2 regions of the Flavobacterium movens genome follow, and region 2 is predicted to be linked to the other one. Evidence: riboswitches for the same ligand, from Rfam matches in the RefSeq annotation. Region 2 holds a riboswitch; the other holds the start of a gene.
The links. Region 2 has a riboswitch for S-adenosylmethionine ahead of AAYQ05_RS15705 (homocysteine S-methyltransferase family protein). Riboswitches for the same ligand answer to the same signal wherever they lie in the genome.
Positions count from the first base shown of each region.

Region 1: it holds a riboswitch for S-adenosylmethionine, as region 2 does, so the genes downstream of both, AAYQ05_RS04970 (redoxin domain-containing protein) here and AAYQ05_RS15705 (homocysteine S-methyltransferase family protein) in region 2, are expected to answer to the same signal.

Region 1 covers NZ_JBCPXY010000002.1:356,848-364,414, reverse strand. Annotated here, with positions in the region: gene AAYQ05_RS04985 (glycosyl hydrolase) at 1-1,424, shown strand, start outside; gene AAYQ05_RS04980 (glycoside hydrolase family 88/105 protein) at 1,441-2,568, shown strand; gene AAYQ05_RS04975 (aminotransferase class V-fold PLP-dependent enzyme) at 2,643-4,115, opposite strand; gene AAYQ05_RS04970 (redoxin domain-containing protein) at 4,305-5,297, opposite strand; SAM riboswitch class I at 5,548-5,648, opposite strand; gene AAYQ05_RS04965 (response regulator) at 5,864-6,319, opposite strand; gene AAYQ05_RS04960 (PAS domain-containing sensor histidine kinase) at 6,328-7,567, opposite strand, start outside.
Region 2 covers NZ_JBCPXY010000008.1:176,106-183,672, reverse strand. Annotated here, with positions in the region: gene AAYQ05_RS15710 (NAD(P)/FAD-dependent oxidoreductase) at 1-572, shown strand, start outside; SAM riboswitch class I at 933-1,049, shown strand; gene AAYQ05_RS15705 (homocysteine S-methyltransferase family protein) at 1,392-2,396, shown strand; gene AAYQ05_RS15700 (hypothetical protein) at 2,415-2,675, shown strand; gene metH (methionine synthase) at 2,781-5,456, shown strand; gene AAYQ05_RS15690 (four helix bundle protein) at 5,544-5,900, shown strand; gene metF (methylenetetrahydrofolate reductase [NAD(P)H]) at 5,970-6,926, shown strand; gene AAYQ05_RS15680 (class I SAM-dependent methyltransferase) at 7,026-7,567, shown strand, end outside.

The DNA of each region.
Region 1 (7,567 bases), on a different contig from region 2:
ATGGATCGACTTATTCTCCAGACCGTGCCGTTTGGCCAGGATGGCAATTTTATGCATCGGTAAATTTTAATTCGAATAATACAATTTGGGAAGATGCCCCCGCTCTGTTCTCTTATATTTCAAATTGCCAATCTCTTTTACAACAAGGAAAAGCAGATAACGAAATTTTATTGTACTGGCCGATTTTTGATGCCTGGGATAAATACCATAATGGAACTTTATTTTTCCAATTCAAAATTCATTCGCTATCAGAATGGCTTCATGGAACTTCTTTTTATGACACCACAAAAAACCTGATCAAGAAAGGATATAGCACCGATTTTATTTCGGACAATTTTATAGCTCAAGCTAAAGTGGTAAATGGAAACATCATTTTATCTGGCGGAAGTTATAAATCCTTGATTGTTCCAGTATGTAAAAAAATGCCATTAGAAACACTTCAAAAATTAATTGAATTGAAAAAAGCAGGCGCGAGCGTTATATTTGAAGGTTTACCTGAGTCTGTTCCTGGATTATATGATTACAAAAATCGAGAACAAAAGCTCAAAAAAATACTATTAGACAATCAATCTCTAGTTTCGTCTGAAGACATTTTCAAAGCTTTAGAAAACAAAAATATTAAACCCGAAAGTCTTGTAAATACAGGATTAAAATTCATTAGAAGAGATATTGACGGAGAAAAAATATATTATATCGTCAATCACACCAAAGAAACAATAGATGATTTTATTCCGATTGAGATTGCAGATAAGGAAGTCCTTATTTTAGATCCGTTAACTAAGGAATACGGAAATGCCATTGTCCATAAAAAAGACCACAACACATTTGTAAAACTAAAAATTGAGCCTGGCCAATCTTTCTTTTTAAAGACAGAAAAAATCGCATCTCAAAAAAAATGGCCTTACTATGAATCTGATTCTAAAACATTTCCATTGCAAGGAGATTGGAAAATTACTTTTGATAAAGGCGGACCAAAATTACCTCAAAGTACTGTTGTTTCTAATTTAGAATCGTGGACAAAATTAAATCCAGATGCTGAAGCTTTTTCTGGCTCTGCAACTTATACGCTTCAGTTTGAAAATCCCAACCCTTCAGTACAAAACTGGAGTTTAAATCTGGGGGACGTTCGCGAAAGCGCAAAAATTTGGATCAACGATGAATTTGTCGGCACACTTTGGTCAATTCCATATAAACTGCAGATTAAAAATCTAAAATCAGGAAAGAACACCTTGAAAATTCAAGTGACCAATCTTCCTGCCAACAGAATTAGAGATATGGAGCTGAAAGGTAAGGAATGGAAAATTTTCTACGAAATAAATATGGTGGATAAAGATTATAAAAAATTTGATGCCACAAAATGGAATCCGATGCTATCAGGACTTTTAGGCCCTGTAACGCTAACTCCTCTGAAAGAACAAAACTAACAGCCAAAAATAAAAAATGAAGAAATTACTATTACTCTCCGCACTTTCTATTTTTTCTATAAAAAGTCTGCCCGCACAAGATTTAACGGATAAGAAGCAAATTCTAAAGCAGATGATTCTTGCCAATGATTATTTTATGCAGAAATGGCCAGACACTGGAAAAACGATTATAACCAATAAGGAAAGATCAAGCAATATCTGGACTCGCGCTGTTTATTATGAAGGTTTAATGGCGCTTCATGAGATTTTTCCAAAAGATACGTATTATGATTATGCTTACGCTTGGGCTGAATTTCACAATTGGGGATTCAACAGTGGCAACACAACTCGAAATGCCGACAATTACTGCGCCGCGCAAACATATATTGATTTGTATAATTTGGAGCCTGAATCGAAAAAACTGAAAAATACAAAAATAAATATCAATATGCTGCTCAACACCCCTCAAATCAATGATTGGTCGTGGATCGATGCTATACAAATGGGAATGCCGGTTTTTGCGAAATTGGGTGTTTTAGAAAAAGATAATCGCTATTTTGAGAAAATGTATGATATGTATATGTATTCAAGAAATAAACACGGAGACAATGGACTTTACAACGCGAAAGAAGGTTTATGGTGGCGTGATGCCGATTTTGATCCTCCGTATAAAGAACCGAATGGTAAAAATTGTTATTGGAGTCGCGGAAATGGTTGGGTAATTGCCGCTTTAGCAAAAGTACTGACTATAATTCCAGAAAATGCGCCTCACAGAGAACAATATGTAAAAGATTTAAAAGCAATGGCGACAGCGCTGGTGCCGATTCAGAGAGCTGATGGTTTTTGGAATGTCAGTCTTCATGATCCGACCAATTTTGGAGGAAAAGAAACTTCTGGAACTGCACTATTTGTATATGGAATGGCATATGGCGTAAATAACGGAATTCTAAAAAAAGAAACGTATTTACCTGTAATTGAAAAAGCTTGGAAGGCGATAACAACAGAAAGTCTTCACGAAAATGGCTTTTTAGGTTATCTGCAGTCAACAGGAAAAGAACCTAAAGACGGACAACCGCTTTCTTACGATAAAATACCCGATTTTGAAGATTATGGTTTAGGATGTTTTCTGCTTGCCGGTTCTGAAATTTATAAAATGAAGAATTAAAATAGTTTTAAAAACCCGACAGTCCAGAAACTTGGAGATAAAACCTGTCGGGTTTAATACTTAACTAACTATACTTAAACTAACTTAAACCATTCATTTACTTCTCTTGCGATGGTATCTTTAATTTCCGGATTCTCAAATTCATTTGAAACCGGATTATATTTATAATCTTTTTTCCATTTTTTATAATTTACGGCTACTTTTTCAATCGCATCGCAGATATAAAAAAGCTCTTCATTGGTTGTAATTGGATGCAGTGATAAACGAACCCAACCTGGTTTATTGGTCTGATTTCGCTGTAATAATTCATTTGTAATTTTTGCCGATTTCTTTTCGTTGATATTAAACAAATAATGCGCATAAGTACTTGCACACGACCAGCCTCCACGTACCTGAATTCCGAAACGGTCATTTAAAAGTCTAACGATTAAATTGTAATGGATATCTTCAATCACAAATGAAACACAGCCAATTCGCTCTGTGGTTAAATCTCCCAAAATAGATAATCCTTGTACTTTTTGAAGTCTTGAAAAACAAAGATCAAGCAGTTCTTTTTCTCGTTCTCTGATTTTCTCCACACCCATTTGCTCTTTTAATTCTAAAGCCAACGCCGTTCTAATGACTTGAAGAAATCCGGGAGTTCCACCATCTTCCCTCACTTCTATCACATCACTGTAACAATATTTCCCTAACGGATTGGTCCATTTTACATTTCCTCCGCCTGGATTATCTGGAAAATCAGATTGGTATAATTTTTCATTAAAAACCAAAATACCACAGGTTCCGGGTCCGCCTAAAAATTTATGTGGCGAAAAGAAAATTGCATCCAATTGTTCATCTGGATCATTTGGATGCATATCGATTTTGACATACGGCGCCGAAGCTGCAAAATCTACAAAGCAAAGTCCGTCATTTTGGTGCATGATTTTGGCTAATTCGTGATAAGGCGTAATAATTCCGGTAACATTCGAACAAGCTGTAAATGAACCAATTTTCAAACTTCTATCTGCATATTTTTTAATTGCTGACGAAAGCACTTTTGGGTCGACTAAATTATTCTCATCAGGTGGCAAAATCACAACTTCGGCATTGGTTTCATACCACGAAACCTGATTGGAATGATGCTCCATGTGAGTGATAAAAACCACAGGTCTGTCTTCTTCAGCTTTTGTTCGAAGCGCCATAATACGCTGCAGTTTCGATAAAGCTGCCGTCATACCACTTCCTGTAGTTACTAAAACATCAGATTCATTTGCATTGACTGATTTCTTAATAATATCTCTAGCATGCTGATAGGCATAAGTAGAGGTTTTTCCTGTCTGACTTGAAAGTGAATGCGTATTGGCAATCATTGGACCAATTTTATTGAGCATTATATCTTCGATCGGAGTGTATAATCTTCCGCTGGCAACCCAGTCTGCATAAACTAAATTTTGTTCTCCGTAAACCGATTCGAAAGTATGATCAATTCCTACTGTATTTTCTCTAAACTTAGAGAAGTAACACTCAGGTTCTGTTGGTTTTGTTGTTGGCTCAATAGCATTCATATCCTATATCATTTTAATTAACTAAATCTATTATTGATTGAATCTTTTTAAACACATAGAAACATAGATTATATTCTAAACAATAGATATTTGAAAAAATCTAGATTTTCACACATAGCTATGTTTGTTATAACAAGTGAAACGCCTCTCTAGATAAAGAAAAACTATGTTTCTATGTGTTTAAATAAATTAATTTGCCTGCCCTAAAAGCGTTTTTAGTGTAGCTTGCAATTCTTCTCCGTGCAAGTTTTTGGCAACGATTATTCCTTTAGAATCTACTAAATAATTCCCCGGAATAGCTCTAACTCCATATAATTTGGCAAAGGCACTGTTCCAGAAAAGCAAGTCAGAAACATGTGTCCAGGTTAAATTATCATCCTTAATTCCCTTAATCCAGTTTTCTTTCTTTTTATCTAGAGAAATCCCTACGATGTTGAATCCTTTATCATGAAATTCTTTGTATGCCGCTACAATATTTGGGTTTTCTCTTCGGCATGGACCGCACCATGAAGCCCAAAAATCTACTAGAGTATAACCTCCTTTTAAATTGTCATAAAGTCGAACTGGTTTTCCTTCAGGATCATTGGCTGTAAAATCAGGGGCTTTTTTGCCTACTGCTAATCCGTCTAAAACAATAGCCAATTCTTTTAATTCTTTCACGTAAGTGGTATTCTGAAGACTTTTATCCAGCAAAGCAATATTTTGTGTAATCTGTTCTGGCGTTAATCTGTAAGACCAATTTCTATATAATACATAAGCCGAAACAATAGATTTTGGATTTTCTGTTATGAATTTGCTGATTTCTACATCTTTGCTCTTTTTATAGCTTTCGAATAAATCTTGAGAAACCGAACCTTCGACCACAGAGGCAGTATAATATTTCTTTGGACTCAGTTTTACCGAAATTGGATCTTTTTCTAGAAAAATATATAAAGGCGAGCTTTCTGTATTGACGCTTAACCCGTATAAATCTGGTGTTTTTACTTTTGTTTTAAAACTAAAATTTCCGTCTTTTACCTTTGCCGAATCTATCGTGGTAAACATTTTATTGTGAAACTTCTGCAAGTAAACATATTGTGCCACTGTATCGACAACAGTTCCTTTTAATTGTAAATTACTTTCCTGCGCCTGAGTTTGAACGGCTCCAAGAAACAAAGCAAAGCCTAATAGTATTTTTTTCATTTTATTTTTAGTTTTTAAGATTAGACAAAAGAATTTCAGGCCAATGCCAAAAGACATTAGCAGATTTTTAATTATTTAAAGAATAGAGTCTGGTAGAACTAGTCTTTTTCCGCTAGAAAAAGGCAAAGCTGTTTTCTTCGAAAATGGAATTCAAAAGCTCATAACCTGCGTACAAAATTGTTTCTGCTTTCATTTAAAAAAATAAAGATTTAACGTTGATGAACTTAAACAGATTTACGGATGAAATCTTTTCTTATCTGCCCGCATAAAGCGGAAGGATTTAGCACCTTGTTCGGCAACAGGTTGCTAAGACGTCAATGGGCCTATTCCCTCAGTCTTTCTGGATAAGTATCATTTTTTAATTTTTCTGATACAAATATATATTAATTCTACCGAATTAGTCAAGTTTAATTTGTGTTTTTTATTTTTTATTGAAAAAAGAAGTATTCAAAAAAAACACAACGTTATAAAAATCAATAGATTAAAATAAATTTATTTCTATTTACAAACTCCTTTTTATAAAAGAAATTCATACTTTTTTTGCATGGAAAAGCAAAGTATTTTACTTATTCAGCAGTAAACACATGCAGAAATTTATTTTTTTCTAGATCGAAAAGTGATTTTTTTAATCCCTTATCAAGGTTTGAAGTAATCGATCCAAGAACCTTTTTTAGATCCTTAAAATCAGTTGGTTTCACAAAATAGCATACAGCACCAAGATTTGCTGCCGCTTCTAAATCGTTTTTATGTGAAGAAGTAGAAATCATAACGACTGGAATTCCTTTATAATTCTCATTCAATTTCAGCCTTTTCAAACATTCCCACCCGTTCATTATAGGCATATTCAAATCCAGAAAGACAATCCCTGGAATTTCTTCTTGTTTTTCGAGTAATTTTAACGCTTCGCTTCCATTTTCGGCACAATGACAAATAATACTTTTATCTATATCTGCCAGCGCTTCACAAAACATTTCTGCATCATCCTGATCATCATCTGCCAATAAAATTATCTTTTTCCCCATAGTTTTAATTAAATATCTTTTTCTTTTTGTTCAAATGGCAGTGTTATGCTAAAAACTGCTCCTTTATCAGCAATTCCTGTTGCGCTAATACTTCCTCCATGCCGTTCGGCAATTTTTTTACAGAGAGACAAACCTAAGCCCGTTCCTTCGTAACGATCTTTGGAATTTAAGCGGGTAAAAGTTTCAAAAATACGTCCAGTTTGATTGTCTTCAAAGCCAATTCCGTTATCTTCTACCGTAATTACCGCCACTCTTCTTCCGTCTTCAATTTGTTCATTTGCTTTAATTGTGATTTGGGGCGACACTTCTTCTCTAGCAAATTTAATAGAATTGTTAATCAGGTTATAAAACAATTGATAAAGCAATACAGAAGCTCCTTCAACCAGAGGGAGCTCTTCATAGTAAATTTTACCTCCTGTTTTTTGAAGCGCGATTTCAAGGTCGCTTTCTATATTTTTAATCACTTCATTTAAATCGACAACCGTTGCTTTTTGCAAATCGGCATTGATTTTAGAATAGGCCAACACACCGTCAATCATAGTAAACATACGGTCTGCCGCAACATGAATTCGTTCAATATATTTTGAAGATGATTCGTCTAACTGTTCGCTAAGATGATCTTCGAGACGGCTTAAAAATGTTTTGATTTTTCTAACGGGCTCTTTTAAATCGTGAGATGCAACATGGGCAAACTGCTGTAAATCGTCGTTGGAACGCTGTAATTCTTTGGTACGCTCTGCCACCAAAATCTCCAATTTTTCGGTAATCGATTTTTGCTCATGAATATCAGTGCAAGTACCAAACCAATTGGTAATTACGCCTTCTTTATCTCTTATTGGAAGCGCTTTACTCAAAAACCAACGGTATTCTCCCGTATTGGCATTTTTTAAACGAAACTCAATCTGATACGAAGTTCCTGCATGAACACTTTGATACCAAGTTTTTGAGACTAAAGAAACATCGTCTGGGTGAAGTACGGGCATCCAACTTGAATCTCCAAATTCATGTTCATTGAAACCAGTATATTCGTACCAGCGGCTGTTATAATAATCTATAAATCCTTCTGGATTAGATGTCCAGATAATTTGTGGCACAAGATCTGCAAGCTGCCTAAATTTTTCTTCGCTTTCTGCAATTACATTTTGAAGTTCTTTCTGCGAAGTAATATCGCTTGAAGCACCAAACCATTCTACAATTTTTTCTTTATCGTTTAATATCGGAACCACTCTAGAAAACACCCATTTCACA
Region 2 (7,567 bases):
ATTCAGCTTTGGACTGGAGCATCTTCTTAGCAAATGTAGCTTCAGAAGTAACTTTAATTCACAGAAGAAACGAATTCAGAGGAGCTTTAGATTCAGTAGAAAAAGTACAGGAATTAAAATCAGCTGGAAAAATTAAATTAATTACTCCAGCAGAAGTTATCGGAATCAATGGTGCTGAGCATGTTGAGTCATTAGACATCGAAGAAAATGGAGCGCACCGTAAAATCGACTGCGATTATTTCATTCCGCTTTTCGGATTAACACCAAAATTAGGTCCAATTGGAGACTGGGGATTAGAAATAGAGAAAAATGCTATTAAAGTAAATAATGCATTAGATTACCAAACTAACATTCCTGGAATCTTCGCAATTGGAGACGTAAATACATACCCAGGAAAATTAAAGTTGATTCTTTGTGGTTTCCACGAAGCAACTTTAATGTGCCAAGCTGCTTATTCAATCATCAACCCAGGTAAAAAATATGTATTGAAATATACAACGGTTTCAGGTGTAGATGGTTTCGACGGAACTCGTAAAGAAGCGCCAAAAGCAGTTGTGAAGGCGATTGTTTAATCTGAGGTGCTGAGGTTCTAAGGGACTAAGGCGCTAAGATTTTTAAATATTGTAAAGCCCAAACTTTTTAAAGTTTGGGCTTTTTTAATTACCATGAATAATCCTAGAGGGATGACATATTTATAGAAAAGAAATTATTCGTTTGCAAAAGCTCCAGCGGAGCGAAATATATGTCGCTCCGCTGGAGCTTTTGCGTTGTGTAGATTGTTTTCTATAAATATTATGCTCCTCCGGAGCTAAATCAACCAAAAGATAAAACCTAAGAACCTTAGCGCCTAAGTCCCTCAGAACCTTAGAAAAAAAAACATTTGCAAATCGAAAGCCTATTTCATACCTTTGCACTGTTCTTAAAATTATTGTTCGTTATCACGAAAGGCGGAGGGATAGACCCGATGAAACCTTAGCAACCCTTTATCATAAAGAAGGTGCTAAATTCTACTTTATACGACATTTTCCAGTATTAAAGATAGATAACACAAATACATACTCGTATTTCTCAAAACTTTTCTCGATAACATATAATATTTACTGAAACAGATTCTGTATCAGGAGCGAATCATTGGCGCATTTTTGCAGTCAGTAGTTCCCGCTTTACGTTGCAATCTTTTGATTTTTTAAAGAAAAAATCAAAAGGATTTCCACTTCAATCGGGGCTAATGAGCCAGCAATAGTGCATTTTTGGAATTAATGTGAAAAAAAATATCGAAGGTTAAACCCGACAGGTTTTAAAAACCTGTCGGGTTTAAATCGGAAATACAATTAAATAAAAAAACTTAGCATCTTAGACTCTCAGTATCTCAGAAGCTAAAAAAAGAAGACATGGCAATAACAATTCAAGAAGCAATAAAAAAAAATATCCTAATCCTTGATGGAGCAATGGGAACAATGTTGCAACGCTATAATTTCTCAGAAGAAGATTTCAGAGGAGAGCGTTTCAAAGATTTCCCGCATCCGTTAAAAGGAAACAACGATTTACTATCCCTAACACAACCACAAGCGATTCGCGATGTACACGCCGCATATTATGAAGCAGGTGCTGACATTGTAGAAACCAATACCTTCTCAGGAACGACAATCGGTATGGCCGATTATCACATGGAAGATTTGGTTTACGAGTTAAACTACGAATCGGCAAAAATCGCAAGAGAAGTAGCCGATGAGTTTACCGCTAAAAATCCTGACAAACCACGTTTCGTAGCTGGTTCAATCGGACCAACAAATAGAACGGCAAGTATGTCACCAGATGTAAACGATCCTGGTTACAGAGCCGTAACATTTGACGATTTACGAATTGCATACAAACAACAAGTCGAGGCCTTAATGGATGGTGGTTGTCATTTGCTTTTGGTAGAAACAATCTTCGATACATTAAATGCAAAAGCCGCACTTTTTGCAATCGAAGAGGTAAAAGAAGAACGCAATCTTGATATTCCAATCATGGTTTCAGGAACAATTACAGATGCTTCTGGAAGAACGCTTTCAGGACAAACAGTTGAAGCGTTTTTGATTTCAGTTTCTCATATTCCATTATTAAGCGTAGGATTCAATTGCGCCCTTGGAGCCGATTTGTTGAAACCCTATTTAAAAACATTATCACAGCATACACAATTTAATGTTTCGGCTCATCCAAATGCAGGATTGCCAAACGCTTTCGGACAATACGACGAAACACCAGAAGAAATGCAAGTGCTGATAAAGGAATATTTGGATGATAATTTGATTAATATCATTGGTGGTTGTTGCGGAACAACTCCAGATCATATTCGATTGATTGCTGAGGCTGCGAAGGATTATAAGCCGAGAGTGGCACCGGTTTTTGAATAAATATAATCATTATTAAAAATGGACGGAGAGCATATTGTTTATTCAGAAGATGGGGAAATTTTTAAAGCTTTTCTGAATTCAAATTGGTATGATACGGCGAGTCCATATTTATATTGTGTTTCTGAATTAAAAATTATTAGAAACAAGATTGATAATAACGAAAAATTCAAAATAGAAAGTAATGGTAAAATATATCCTATTACGACAAATTTAGAGTTTAAGACATGGATAGAAAAGGTATTTTATGGAGGATTTGAGAAGCATGTTTTTATTGATTAAAAGTAAATAGTATGCCTACAAGATTTTAAAAACCTTGCAGGAAAGAAATAGAATAAAAAAACTCAGAATCTAAGCATCTTAGAATCTCAGTAACTTTAAAAAGAAATGACAGAAAAAAGAAGAGACCTTGTATTATCAGGATTAGAACCGTTGATTATCACGCCGGAAAGTGTTTTCGTGAATGTTGGTGAGCGTACGAATGTAACAGGTTCAAGAAAATTCTTGAGATTAATCAAGGAAGAGAAATATGACGAGGCGCTTGATATTGCAAGACAGCAGGTAGAAGGTGGAGCACAGATCATCGATATCAATATGGATGAAGGAATGCTTGATGGCGTTACTGCAATGACTAAATTTTTGAATTTAATCGCTGCAGAACCAGATATTTCTAGAGTGCCGATTATGATCGACAGCTCGAAATGGGAAATCATTGAAGCAGGTCTAAAAGTAGTACAAGGAAAAAGCGTTGTAAACTCGATTTCGTTAAAAGAAGGTGAAGAAGCCTTTATTCATCACGCACGATTGATCAAACGTTACGGAGCGGCGGCAATTATCATGGCGTTTGACGAAGTAGGTCAGGCCGATAATTATGATCGTCGAGTTGAAATCTGTCAGCGTTCGTATGATATTTTGGTGAACAAAGTAGGTTTTCCTCCGCAGGATATTATTTTCGATTTGAATATTTTCCCAGTTGCAACGGGAATGGAAGAACATCGCTTAAATGCTTTAGACTTCTTTAGAGGAACAAAATGGGTTCGTGAAAACCTTCCGCACGCGCATATCAGTGGTGGAGTGAGTAACGTTTCGTTCTCTTTTAGAGGAAATGATACGGTTCGTGAAGCGATGCACTCGGTGTTTTTATACCACGCAATCAAAAACGGAATGACGATGGGAATCGTTAATCCTGAAATGTTGACGATTTACGATGATATTCCGAAGGATTTATTAGAATACGTTGAAGACGTAATTTTAGATAGACGCGATGATGCTACAGAACGACTTTTGGATTTTGCTGAAAGTGTAAAAGGCGAAGCAAAAAGCGATGAAAAAGCGGTTCAAGAATGGCGTTTTGGAACCGTTCAGGAACGTATTACGCATTCGTTGGTAAAAGGAATTGATGCTTTTATTGAAGAAGATGTTGAAGAAGCACGTCAGGCAGCAACAAAACCAATTGAAGTTATCGAAATCAATTTGATGACAGGAATGAATGTGGTTGGAGATTTATTCGGAAGCGGAAAAATGTTCTTGCCTCAAGTAGTAAAATCGGCTCGTGTAATGAAAAAAGCCGTAGCTTATTTATTGCCTTTTATCGAAGCCAGCAAACAAGCCGGAGACAAACAAGGAAACGGAAAAATCTTGATGGCAACCGTAAAAGGTGACGTTCACGATATTGGAAAAAACATCGTTTCGGTAGTGTTGGCTTGTAATAATTATGAGATTGTAGATCTTGGCGTTATGGTGCCTCCGGAAAAAATTATTGCAGCTGCAATTGAGCATAATGTTGATATCATTGGATTAAGTGGATTGATCACTCCTTCGCTTGACGAAATGGTGTATTTGGCCAAAGAATTAGACAAACAAGATATTAAAATCCCAATTATGATTGGTGGGGCGACGACTTCTCGCGCGCATACAGCCGTGAAAATTGCACCTCAATACAGAGAAACTGTAATTCACGTTAACGATGCTTCAAGAGCTGTTACCGTTGCAGGAAATCTGTTAGATCATAACCGAAAAATATATGCGGCAGACATTCGTGCAGAATATGATTCTTTTAGAGAAACGTTTTTAAATCGTTCGAGAGACAAGAATTTCTTAACGATTGAAGATGCTCGCAAAAATAAATTACCATTGGATTGGTCGGAATACACGCCAACTAAACCAAAAGTAATTGGCGCACAAACCATTGAAATAGAATTGGATGTTTTGGTTCCGTATATCGACTGGACGCCATTTTTCCAGACTTGGGAATTGTACGGAAAATATCCAGCGATTTTAACAGATGAGGTTGTGGGCGAACAAGCAACATCTGTTTTTAATGATGCTCAGGCGATGTTGAAAGTAATTTTGGAAGAGAAAAAACTAAAAGCAAAAGGTATTTACGGAATTTTTCCTGCGAATCAGGTTAATGACGATGATATTGAATTGCGTGATGAAAACGGAAAAGTTTTGGAGAAATTCTTAACGCTTCGTCAGCAGTCACAAAAAACAAAGGGTGCTCCAAACATCGCTTTAGCCGATTTTATTCTGCCAAAAGAAAGCGGTATCGATGATTATATTGGAGCTTTCTGCGTAACAACCGGTTTTGGTGTTGATGAATGGGCAGCGGAATACGAAAAGAATTTAGACGATTATAATTCGATTATGGTGAAAGCGCTTGCCGATCGTTTTGCTGAGGCTTTCGCCGAATATCTTCACGAGAGAGTGCGTAAAGATTTCTGGGGTTATGATAGCGAAGAATCTTTAACCAACGAAGAATTGATTAAAGAAAATTATAAAGGAATTCGCCCGGCTCCGGGTTATCCAGCTTGCCCAGATCACTTGGAAAAACCAACGATTTGGAAGCTTTTAGATGTTGAAAAACAAATTGGAGTAAAGCTGACAGAAAGTATGGCAATGTGGCCGGCGTCATCGGTTTCAGGATATTATTTCGGAAACCCAAAAAGCCGTTATTTCGGACTAGGAAAAATAAAAGAAGATCAGGTCACAGATTATGCCAAACGCCGAAATGTACCGCTTGATTACGCAATGAAATGGTTAAACCCTAATATAGCAGACTAGAATAGTTGATAGTTGATGGTTTTTGGTTGATAGATTTGAATGCAAAATGCCAACAACTATCAACCATCAACAAACAACTAATAAAAAATGGAATACAGTAAACTGGATGTGTGGCTGGAGGCTCGGAAGTTGGTGAATTTATTGTATGATTTTTCCAAATTGTTTCCAAAAGAAGAGTTATTTGGATTGACGAATCAAATGCGAAGAGCATCAATTTCAATACCTTCAAATATTGCTGAGGGTTGTGGAAGACAGACATCAAAAGAAACAATACATTTTCTTCATATTTCGAGAGGATCGCTTTATGAATTGGAAACTCAATTTTATTTAGCTTTTGATCAAAAATATATAGAAGAAAATAATTTTAATATCGCACTTGGACAGATTGAAACCTGCAAGAAGTTATTAAACGGATTTATTAATTATTATAAAAAAATAATGTAGTTGAAGTTATGATTGTAAAGTTCCACAAGAACCATCAACCAACAACCAACAACAATCAACCAAAAATAAATGAAAGTAACAGAACATATAGAAAACGCCAAAGGAAAAACATTATTCTCATTTGAAATTATTCCGCCTCAAAAGGGTAAAAGCATTCAGGAATTATACGATAATATTGATCCGTTGATGGAGTTTAATCCGCCGTTTATTGATGTAACGACTTCTCGCGAAGAATATATTTATATTGATCGTGGTAACGGACTTTTGGATAAAAAATTGACTCGTATGCGTCCAGGAACGCTTGGAATTTGCGCTTCTATAAAACATAAATACAATGTTGACACTGTTCCGCATTTGCTTTGTGGTGGTTTCACTAAAGAAGAAACAGAATATATGCTGGTTGACTGTCATTATTTGGGAATCAATAACGTAATGGCGCTTCGAGGTGACGCAATGAAAGACGAACAATCTTTTGTGCCTAAAGCGGGTGGTAATCATTATGCAATTGATTTGGTAAAACAAATCAACGATTTGAACTGCGGAAAATATCTGCATGAGGTAATGGATGCTGATAATAAAGCTGATTTCTGTATTGGAGTTGCAGGTTATCCCGAAAAACATTTAGAATCACCATCTTTACAATCAGATTTAAAAAGATTAAAAGAAAAAGTTGATGCAGGAGCAGATTATGTGGTAACACAAATGTTTTTTGACAACTCAAAATATTTTGCCTTTGTAGAAAAAGCAAGAGAAATGGGAATTACAATTCCGATTATTCCTGGAATTAAACCAATTGCTGTTCAAAGACATTTACAGGTTTTACCGCAAATTTTCAGAATCGATTTGCCGGAAGATTTAATCGATGCGGTTGATAAATGCAAAAACAATGCTGAAATCAAACAAGTCGGAATCGAATGGGCAATTCAGCAGTCATTAGAATTAAAAGCTGCTGGAGTTCCGTTTTTACATTATTATTCAATGGGTAAATCTGAGAATATTCGTCAGATCGCTAGTCAGGTTTTTTAAGGCTTTCTACTCAAAACAAGCATTGATTGGAATCTGTCACCAAGTGACAACAAATTGCTGAAGGATTTTGTTTAATTTAGAAGTTTAAATTTTCGAGTCATGAAAAACGAAGAATTACAAGCCATAGCCTCTCAATTAAAACATCCAACAGGAGAAAAAGGAATCGAAATGGCCAATATGATGAACGAAACGAACATCAATATGACCAAACATTCGATTCACAATCTGAATATTTCCAAAGAAAATAGAATTCTAGAATTAGGTCACGGAAACGCTGGGCACGTAGAATTTCTATTCGAACAAGCAGAAAAATTAAAATACTACGGACTGGAAATGTCGGAACTGATGTTTCAGGAAGCGCGCCAGATCAACCGAAATTTTGTTTCTCAAAAACAAGCTTTCTTTTCGCTTTATGATGGGAATGCAATTCCGTTTGAGGATGGATTATTCGACAAAATATTTACTGTAAATACAATCTATTTTTGGCAGAAACCCGAAGAATTGCTTTCAGAGATTTACAGAGTTTTAAAACCAAATGGAAATTTCTGTTTGACATTTGCAGAAGAAGATTTTATGAAAAAACTGCCGTTTACGCAATTCGAATTTGAATTGTATAGTACAGAAAAAGCGCAGGAGTTGAT